DNA from 2 places in the Romboutsia hominis genome. Region 1 is predicted to be linked to the other one. Evidence: riboswitches for the same ligand, from Rfam matches in the RefSeq annotation. Region 1 holds a riboswitch; the other holds the start of a gene.
What was found. A riboswitch is a leader RNA that binds a small molecule or an ion and turns the genes downstream of it on or off. The one in region 1 is predicted to bind cobalamin.
Positions count from the first base shown of each region.

Region 2: another riboswitch for cobalamin. It lies ahead of FRIFI_RS06075 (energy-coupling factor ABC transporter permease); the one in region 1 lies ahead of FRIFI_RS12975 (cobyric acid synthase).

Region 1 covers NZ_LN650648.1:2,679,186-2,684,301, forward strand. The annotation lists gene FRIFI_RS12970 (cobyrinate a,c-diamide synthase) at 1-1,318, opposite strand, end outside; gene FRIFI_RS12975 (cobyric acid synthase) at 1,355-2,887, opposite strand; cobalamin riboswitch at 3,289-3,463, opposite strand; gene FRIFI_RS12980 (histidine phosphatase family protein) at 3,468-4,076, opposite strand; gene cobS (adenosylcobinamide-GDP ribazoletransferase) at 4,099-4,857, opposite strand; gene cobU (bifunctional adenosylcobinamide kinase/adenosylcobinamide-phosphate guanylyltransferase) at 4,860-5,116, opposite strand, start outside.
Region 2 covers NZ_LN650648.1:1,270,147-1,275,262, reverse strand. The annotation lists gene FRIFI_RS06100 (YARHG domain-containing protein) at 1-415, opposite strand, end outside; gene FRIFI_RS15240 (hypothetical protein) at 642-773, opposite strand; gene FRIFI_RS06095 (hypothetical protein) at 824-1,363, opposite strand; gene FRIFI_RS06090 (ABC-2 transporter permease) at 1,374-2,015, opposite strand; gene FRIFI_RS06085 (ABC transporter ATP-binding protein) at 2,017-2,844, opposite strand; gene FRIFI_RS06080 (GntR family transcriptional regulator) at 2,846-3,220, opposite strand; cobalamin riboswitch at 3,419-3,598, shown strand; gene FRIFI_RS06075 (energy-coupling factor ABC transporter permease) at 3,921-4,649, shown strand; gene FRIFI_RS06070 (energy-coupling factor ABC transporter substrate-binding protein) at 4,633-4,932, shown strand; gene cbiQ (cobalt ECF transporter T component CbiQ) at 4,933-5,116, shown strand, end outside.

The DNA.
Region 1 (5,116 bases):
TGTAAAAATGAGTATGTAAATATGTTGCTAAAGTTTTATCTTTGCTATATCCACCTTCCCATTCATCCACTACTTTCTTGTCTCTTTCTTTTCTCATTATATAAGCACATTCCTCATTAGTTTCAAATATAGAATGGTGGAATTCATGTCCTTTTATAACCTCACCTTTTTTAGATAAAATTGTATCTATTTTAGACTCTCCATAACAATATCCAAATCTCTTTAATGATTTTGTCATCTTGCTAACTCCACTAAATATTCCTACCATATCGTATTCACTATTATTTTGGTCTATTAGTTTTTCCCCTAGATACATAAGCCCACCACATTCAGCATATATAGGAACTTTATTTATATGAGCTTCTTTTATAGAATTTCTCATACTTTTATTTAATTCTATTTCTTTTGCAAATATTTCTGGAAATCCTCCACCTATATATATGTAATCTGATTGTGGTACTTTTTTATCTTCTAATGGACTAAAATATTTTATATTTAATCCTAATGCTTTTAATAATTCTATATTTTCTTTGTAGTAAAAATTAAATGCTTTATCATAAGCTATAGCTATTGTTTTATCTTCAATCTTATTTTCCTTTATAAAATCTTCTAAATTAAAACTGCTACTAACTTCTTCTGTTTCGGCAATTTCTATTATTCTATCTATATTTATATATTTTTCTATTTCATCTGCTAAATTGCTAAATTTATTTTTTAATGAATCTATTTCTACACTAGGAACTAAACCTAAGTGTCTTGACTCCAATGAGAATTCATCATTAGGTGGAAAATAACCTAAGACTTCTATTTTGCAATAGGTTTCAATTGCTTTTTTAATTATTTCGTAGTGAGTCTTAGTCCTTACATTGTTTACTATTACACCTTTTATATTTACATCTTTATCAAGTTCCTTGTATCCAAGTACCATAGCTGCACTAGATGCTGCCATAGCTTTTCCATTTATAACTAGTATAACCGGTGCTTTTAGTATCTTTGATGTATGAGAACTTGTACAATTATCTAAGTCTATTCCTATTCCATCATAAAGACCCATAACACCTTCAATCACTGATATATCTGCATCTTTAGATGCAGAATTAAATACATACTTAATTTTTTCATCATCTAACATATATGAATCTAGATTTCTTGAATCTCTACTTGTTATAAATGTATGGTATGATGGATCTATATAATCAGGTCCAACTTTATATGGTTGAACTTTCATACTTCTTTTTGTAAGTGCTTGCATTATACCTAAAGATATTGTTGTTTTTCCTACTCCACTATTAGTTCCTGCGATTAAGATTTTTTTCATATATTTCACCTAACCATCATTTTATTTTTGTATTGTTTATATTTCTTCTTCATGTTCTTCCATTATTTTATATATCTTCTCTATATCTAAATGTTCTCTTAGTAAATCAGCTAGTTTATCATATTCATTTTGCTTAAAGGCTTCGAAAGAAGTTACTTTAGTGTCTATTCTTTCAAGGCCTTTTTCTTCTCTGATATTATTTAATAGAGCTCTAGTAAAATCTATTTCATCAAATATTCCATGTAAATAAGTTCCTACTACATTACCTTCTTTATTTACACTTCCTTCTAGGTAGCTTACGTCTTCTCCTAATTTATTGTTTATTTCATTTAGGTTATATACTTCTTTACCTATATCACTTATTCCCATATGAATTTCATAACCTTTTACTTTCATTCCTGATAAATTTGCTAAATATCCATTTAAATTTTTACATATAGTGGCATTCACTTGTGTAGTTGTTTTTTCTTTTTCAAATGTAGTTTCTATATCTAAAAGTCCTATACCATCTATTTCTTCAATTTCGCCTTCTACATGGTAAGGGTCTTTTAATTTCTTGCCTAACATTTGATATCCACCACATATCCCAAATACTAACTTTCCTTTTTTCTGTAAATCTTTTATTTGTTCCTCTAGACCACTTTCCCTTATATACTTAAGGTCATCTATAGTACTTTTACTTCCAGGAAGTATTATCATATCTGGATTTGAAAGAGTCTCTACATAATCAACATACCTAATACTCACATCTTCTTGAGTCTCAAATATATTAAAATCTGTGAAATTAGACATATGAGGTGTTCTAATTATCTCAATATGTATATCACTCTTTTTCATTTTAGTTTTAAATCTAGTTGTTACACTGTCTTCATCTTCTATTTTTATATCACTATATGGCACTACTCCAAGGACAGGAACCTTTATTATTTCTTCAAGCATTTTTATGCCATCATATAAAAGTTCTTTTCTTCCTCTAAATTTATTTATTATTACACCTTTGACTCTTTTTCTTTCCTCTTCACTTAGTAAAAGCATCGTACCTGCTAGTGATGCGAAAACTCCACCTCTATCGATATCCCCCACTATTATTACAGGAGCATCTGCGATTTCTGCCATACCCATGTTAGCAATGTCATGTTCTCTTAAGTTTATTTCTGCTGTACTACCTGCCCCCTCCATAACAACAACATCATAGTTCTCACTAAACTGATTAAATATAGTTTTAAGTTCTTTAGCAAGTATTGGTTTATAATCATGGTATTCTGATGATGATATATCATCTCTAACTTTACCCCTTACTATAACTTGGCATCTATGATTACCTGATGGTTTTAGAAGTACTGGATTCATATCTGCAATTGGCTCTATTCCACAAGCTTCCGCCTGAAATACTTGTGCTCTTCCCATTTCTAAACCTTCTTTTGTTATAAAAGAATTTAACGCCATATTTTGAGATTTAAATGGTGCTACACTATATCCATCTTGTTTGAAAATCCTACATAAACCAGCTGTTAATATACTTTTTCCAACATTTGATGCTGTACCTTGTAACATTATCTTTTTTCCCATAAGATTCTCCTTATATTACTTAATTTGATTTCCTTATAATCAAAAAAGCCCTAACTCTTAAGAGTTAAGGCTTTTATTCTAATGCTAATATATTATATACCTGTTTCATATGTTTTGTAACATATCAAACTATATAGCATGTAACAAAATATAACTATTTAATCTTTACTATATACTTAAACTATATAATACTAAATCTTATTGTATTAATCTAAAATACACTTTATGTATTTATGATTAATATGTAGATTTCATAATAGATTTATTTATTATAATTTAAGTTTTAACAAAGTATAATTTATCTGCTAATATGCATATACTCTGATGTTTTATTATAGGTACATACTTTATAAGCGATAGTTATATTTTATCTGAATAAAAATCCCTCACCCCGGAGATTTTACATTTAATTAAATTAGGCAGGTATCCTGGCTCAATTTCATCCTACTCCTACTCCTTCCCATCCAAAGGACAGTGGCAAATTGTAGTTTCGTCAATATTACAGTAGCGGGGGCTGCAAAGGCTTTTAACCTTTTTCCCTATTAATCTTGTAGAACCTAAGTTAATATACTATTTGATTTTAATTATTTATAAAACTTGTGTTATTCATACTATCTATGACTGCAAATCCATCTTCTACTTCTAAAATACTTACTGATGCATTATCTATTTTAAAATTCCAATGGTATTTGTAGCTTCCTGATACTAAATAACTTATTATGTTCCTTATAGTTCCTCCATGAGAACATATAAGTATTGTTTTGCCTTTATCCATACTTATAATTTCTTTAACCTCATTTGATACTCTTGTAAATGAATCAATAAGACTTTCACCATTTGGATATCTGTACTCATATCCTTTTTCTATCATCGAGTTAAATTCTTCTGGATAATTCTTTTTTATGTCATCAAAAGTAATCCCCTCAAAATCCCCAAAACTAATTTCTTTCAATGTTTCTTTTTCTATTATTTCTATCCCTTTTTTCTTTGCAACATCTTTTACAGTATCTTTTGTTCTTGAAGATGTTGTTGTGTATATCTTATCTATATGTATACCATCTAAGTATTTGGTTAATTTCTCTATTTGCTTAATTCCAACTTCACTAACTACACTGTCTATATGTCCTGATAATCTTTTACTTTGATTATCTGTAGTCAATGCATGTCTTACTAAAACTAATTTAGTCATTATAGTATCACCTCTTTTAAGGTTACCCTATTATAAGATATATGTAAAGTAAATATATAACTTCTCCAAGTTCTATACTACACCCTAATATATCTCCTGTAACTCCATCAATTTTTTTGTATATATGATTTTTAAATAATTGATTAAATAAAATAATAACTATTATAGATGCTAATATAGGCAACGTCATCGAAGAATTAAATACAAATTTGGCTACTAATATAATCAATGCCATCGTATATAGTATTGCAGTTAAAAACATTGATGTAGTTGCCTTACCTATAAATAAGTTTCCCATTCCTTTCTCTCTTGGTGTAACAGTTTTATAAGTTAATCTTATTACTCCAAGTCTACCTATAACAGGCATAAATATTATAGTCCACATTAAATTATTGTTTATTAAGCTATATATAAAACCTATCTTAAGCAAAATTAAAAATACTATAGCCAATAATGAATTTGTCCCAAGTCTTGAATCTTTCATTATTTCTAGCATTTTTTCCTTATCCCTATAACTATATATAGCATCAAATGTATCTCCCAATCCATCAATATGTAATCCCCCTGTCAATATAACAGAACCTAAGGTTACCAATATTGATGTTATAAATGGATCAAATAATATGTTTGATACAGTACCAATTATAAATAATAAAATACCTAATACAAACCCTACCAGTGGAAAATATGTTATAGTTTTATGAAATTCATCATCAAATCCTACATCTATATTTATTGGAATTCTAGTCATAAACTGAAGTATTGATATAAATCTTTTCATAATTATCCCTTAATTTTCATAGGTATTGAACTAACTACAAAATAGACTTCGTCACTTTGGGCTGCTATTTGTTGATTTATTCTACCTACTATATCCGTATATACTCTACTAAGTTTATTAGCAGGAACTACTGCCATTCCTAATTCATTAGTAACAGCAACAAAATAAAGTTCTGTTTTTCTTATCTCTTCTATCAGTTTATTAACTTGATCTTTTATGTACTTTTCTAATTCATTTATCTCATCTTGTGTTGCATTTT
Region 2 (5,116 bases), 1.4 Mb from region 1:
AATTTTCCTTAGCTTTTTGAATGTATACATTTAGATACATGCTATTTAAGTCATCCTTTTTAACTATACCTTTTAACTTACTAAGTTCCATTTCTGAATTTTCACTTTCCTCTATTTTGCTTTCTAGCTTTTGTACTACTTCATCAGAATATTTTGCATCTAGGGCTTTTATGTAGTAGTTTATAGCTTTACTTTGATTTTCACCATCCCCCTTTTTTATATAATAACTTTGTACTATATTATCTTTTAGTGAAAATACTACTAAAGCTATTACTACAAGTATAAATACTACTATCATTATTATGTTTTTTAGATTGTTTTTCTTAAGATCATCTTTTAAAGTGTCATATCCACATTTATTGCAAAATCTTTGGTCTTTATCTAAATGATTATTACAATTTTTACAAGTTTTCATATTCCCTCCTATATGATTTACTTTTTAAGTACACTATATCCCTTTATATTTATATGATGTTTATTATACATTATTGCTTGTCAGCACTATCTTTGATTTTTCTATTGATTTATTAATAGTTGAAGTTATATATATTTTTTCCTAGAGAATAAAAAATAGCTATCTATACAGATAGCTATTTTAAGCAATATAATAAGTCATTATGAAACAACTAAAGCAAATTTTATTAAATATTTTTATTTATATATATTTTCAAAGCTTTTATTCCTAAAAATAATGCATATATAAGCATTATCCATAAAATCAAACATATAATCATAGGTATAATACCAATAAGCATCATAGAAAAGTTATTCATAAAACACCATCCTTTTAAATACTTTTTATTAGTATAACCTACTCTTTTTTTTAATACTCCTCTAAGAATAAAGTTTTACTTCCACCTTCACTTCCACTTCCTATCATAAGTGAGTTTGATGAAGTTCTAAACTTATAAAAACTTGCATTGTAGTTTATTATAGGGTGTTTTATATCAAATACTTTTTCATCTAAACTAAGTCCCTTTGGTATTTTAAATACTATATCTTTACTTTTTCCTGGGTCTATCCCCATCTTATAACCTTCTTCAAACCTATCTTCTTCACGACCTACAATTCTTACATCACTTGGACTTATTCCTCCAAATTCCTCCATAAATTTTTCTGTATGGTCAAAAGAAAGATCCATATCATATAAACTAGCTATATCTTTTGAATTATTAGTTATCTTTATAGTTAAAATATGGCTATATTTATCTTCTTTATAATTTTTAAATTCTATTTTTAGCCTTTCTTCAAACTCATCATCAGAGTAATCATTTATATCCTTAACATAAAATACACTAAATCCTATTAAAAGTATTATAGGTATTAATACTATAGTACTTACTTTTATAAACTTTTTATTCATATTGTCCCCCTTAAAGTGCTACTTCTTTTTTATTGTATATTTTAGTAGATATATACATAGATATTATGTAAATAACTAAGCAAATACCACTTATAATAAGTAGCTTAGGATCACTTATAATTGAATTTTCTTGTCCCTCTATATGTATATCAGCTCTTGGCTTTAGTGTTATATATAAACTAAATACAAGTATAATACCCATTACTAAATTTATAGGTATATAAGATTTTTTGTATCCATATTTAAACATTATAGGAAATGATACAGATACTAGTATAAGTAATATATTTAAAGTACTTAACATTGTTTGAGTATTCATTAAGTCTGCATAAAATATATGCTTTAATATTTTTGAATAAAAATAAGTAAATAATATAGATAATACTATAATTAATGTAGATACTATATATTTACTATAAACTATATCTTCTTTATCTATTGGCATACTATTAAAAAAATAATCACATTTATTAGATTCATCTAAATAAAAGCTTCTAAATATAAACATATAACTTAAAAATAATGGAATTGCTACACTAGATAATCCCATTAATATAGATGAAAATATAAAAAGCCCTACTACTAACTTTATAATAGTTTTAAAATCTGTCATAAAACATGCCCTTAAATCTTTTTTTATAATATTAATCATTTTAATCTCTCCCCATAAAATATATAATATCTTCTATAGTTGCTATACTTATATTATTAGTAGTTTCGTATCCACTTTCTATAAATAGCCCCTGACTATAGTAATTTTTGTCTTCTCTTTTTATAAAATTTATATTACTATCATCTAATTCTTTTTTACTTCCTTTTATTACCTTGTAGTTTTCTTTTATATATTCACTACTTTCACTTAATACTAATTTCCCATTTTTTATAAGTGTTATATAATCTGCACATTGTTCTAAATCAGTTAATATATGTGTCGAAAATATAGCACATTTATCTCCGCTTTCCAATTCCTCTTGAATTATACTTATCATTTCTTTTCTAAATATAGGGTCAAGTCCACTACTTGGCTCGTCAAGTACTAGTAACTTAGCATTATGACTTAGTGCATTTGCTAGCATTAATTTTATACTTTGCCCTTTTGATAAGTTTTTTATTTTAGTGTCTTTATCTATTTTAAATTTTTCTAAATAATTATCAAATTTGTTATTTTCAAAGTTTTTGTAAAAACTTTTAACTATATTTTTAAATTCTTTAACCTTAAGATGTTCGTAAAAATATAATTCATCATATACAAATCCTACTTCTTCTTTAAATTTTTTAGAAATTTTATTTATATCTTCTCCCATATAATATATATTTCCACTATCCACATTAAGTAAATTCATTATTAATTTTATAATAGTAGTTTTTCCACTACCATTATGACCAATAAGTCCCATAATATATCCCTCTTTTAATTCAAAAGATATATCTTCTAACTTAAATTTATCAAAGTCTTTACTTACCTTTTCTAGTCTTAACATATTACTCCCCCTCGTATAGACTCTCTAATATTTCTATTAATTCACTTTTTGATAAACCCATCATTTTAGATAGATTTATAGATTCTTCTAACTTTTCTTCTATCTCTCTCATTTTAGCTTCATATACTAGTTCTTTATTAAAAGAAGATACGTAACAACCTTTTCCCGGTACGGTGTTTATAAGTCCTAGTTTTTCTAATTCTTCATAAGCTCTTTTAGTAGTTATAAAACTTATTCCTAAATCTTTAGCTAATGCTCTTATAGATGGTAGAGCTTTTCCTTCTTCTAAAGTACCACTTAATATGTTCTTCTTTATATGATTTACTATTTGCATATATATGGGTAAATCAGAAGCATTTGAAATTATTATGTTCATTTTATCTCCTTTCTGTATAATATGTATATACTGTATATATACATATTATACAGTTAGTTTGTTCTTAGTCAATAAATTTTAAATAAATATTATTTATAAATCTATATATTTTAAGATTTAATTAAATTTTTTAATATTTTTTTATAAAAAATAGAGGAATATAATAAAAGTTGTAGTATTATATAAATATGTGATAAATTAAAAATTTGTATTTTAGGTTTTTTTAATTAAAATTAATAGGGAAAGAGGTTAGATTCCTCTGCAGCCCCCGCTACTGTAAAGCTGATGAAACTTTCAAAACCACTGTAATTTATTATGGGAAGGGAAAGTAGTAAAATGAAGCTAAGCCAGGAGACCTGCCTATAATACTTAAATTATATTCTTCGGGGTGAAGGAAAATAATAAAGAATAATACCTTATTTTTAATAAATAGGTATTAATTAGAAAGTTATTTAAATCCTAATCCAATGATTAGGATTTTTTAGTTCGTGACAAAATCTATTTAATTTTGAATGTATATAGTTTTGATAACTTAATTTAAAATTAAATATATCTAATCAAACTAATCTAATTTTTGATTATGAATAATATAAATTTTAGACATCTAGTTAAAGCAAATCAAATTTCGTCTTTACCCATTATATACTTACATTAATTTATCACATAAAAATTTAATAAACTTTGAAAGTGAGGTATAAAGATGAATTTTTTACCACTATCATTAGTAGCAGGTGTGCTACTTATCATTTTAAATCCATTAAATGCTAGTGCTATGCATATTATGGAAGGATATTTACCCGCAAAATGGTCTATACTTTGGACAATAGTATTTATTCCATTTTTCATATATGGGTTAAAATCTATTAATACCATAGTAAAGCAAGATCCTAAAAAGAAGGTTTTATTAGCCTTAGCAGGAGCTTTTGTATTTGTGTTATCAGCACTAAAAATACCGTCTTTAACAGGTAGTTGTTCACATCCTACAGGAGTAGGTCTTGGTGCAATATTATTTGGACCAGCTGTTATGGCAGTAATAGGAACAATAGCTTTATTATTTCAAGCATTATTACTTGCACATGGAGGATTAACTACTTTAGGCGCTAATGCATTTTCAATGGCAATAGTTGGACCAATAGTGTCATATTTTATATTTAAACTTTGTAGAAAAAGAAATGTAAACGTTGGAATGAGTGTATTTTTAGCAGCAGCCTTAGGTGATTTAGCTACATATACAGTAACAGCAACTCAATTGGCACTAGCATTCCCTGACCCTAGTGGAGGAGTTATGATGTCTTTAGTTAAATTTTTAGGAGTATTTTTCACGACTCAAATACCAATAGCTATAGCAGAAGGATTATTAACTACTTTAGTATATAATTTAATAACACAAAATGAAGAAGGAGTTGAAATTAATGAGTACAAATTCTAAAACTAAAAACAAACTTAGAAATAAAAATTTAATATTATTAGCTTTAACCATAATACTTATAATAACTCCTTTATTATTAAATTCATCAGCTGAATATGGTGGTGCTGATGGAGAGGCAGAGGGCCTAATAACAGAGATAAATCCGGATTATAAACCTTGGTTTAGTAGCTTATACGAGCCACCTAGTGGAGAAATAGAGAGCTTACTATTCTCTACACAAGCAGCTATAGGAGCTGGATTTATAGGCTACTATCTAGGAAGAAAAAAAGGTGAAAAAAAATAAATGCTGGAAATTGATAAATGTGCATATACAAATGCTTTAAGAAATACTAACCCTATGGCTAAATTGCTTATTAGCTTTTTAGCCTTAACTATTTCTGTAATTATAAATAATATAATGCTTCATTTTTTGGTAATGTTAATAGTAAGCTTTTTAATCATTTTTATAGCAAAAGTTAATATTAAAC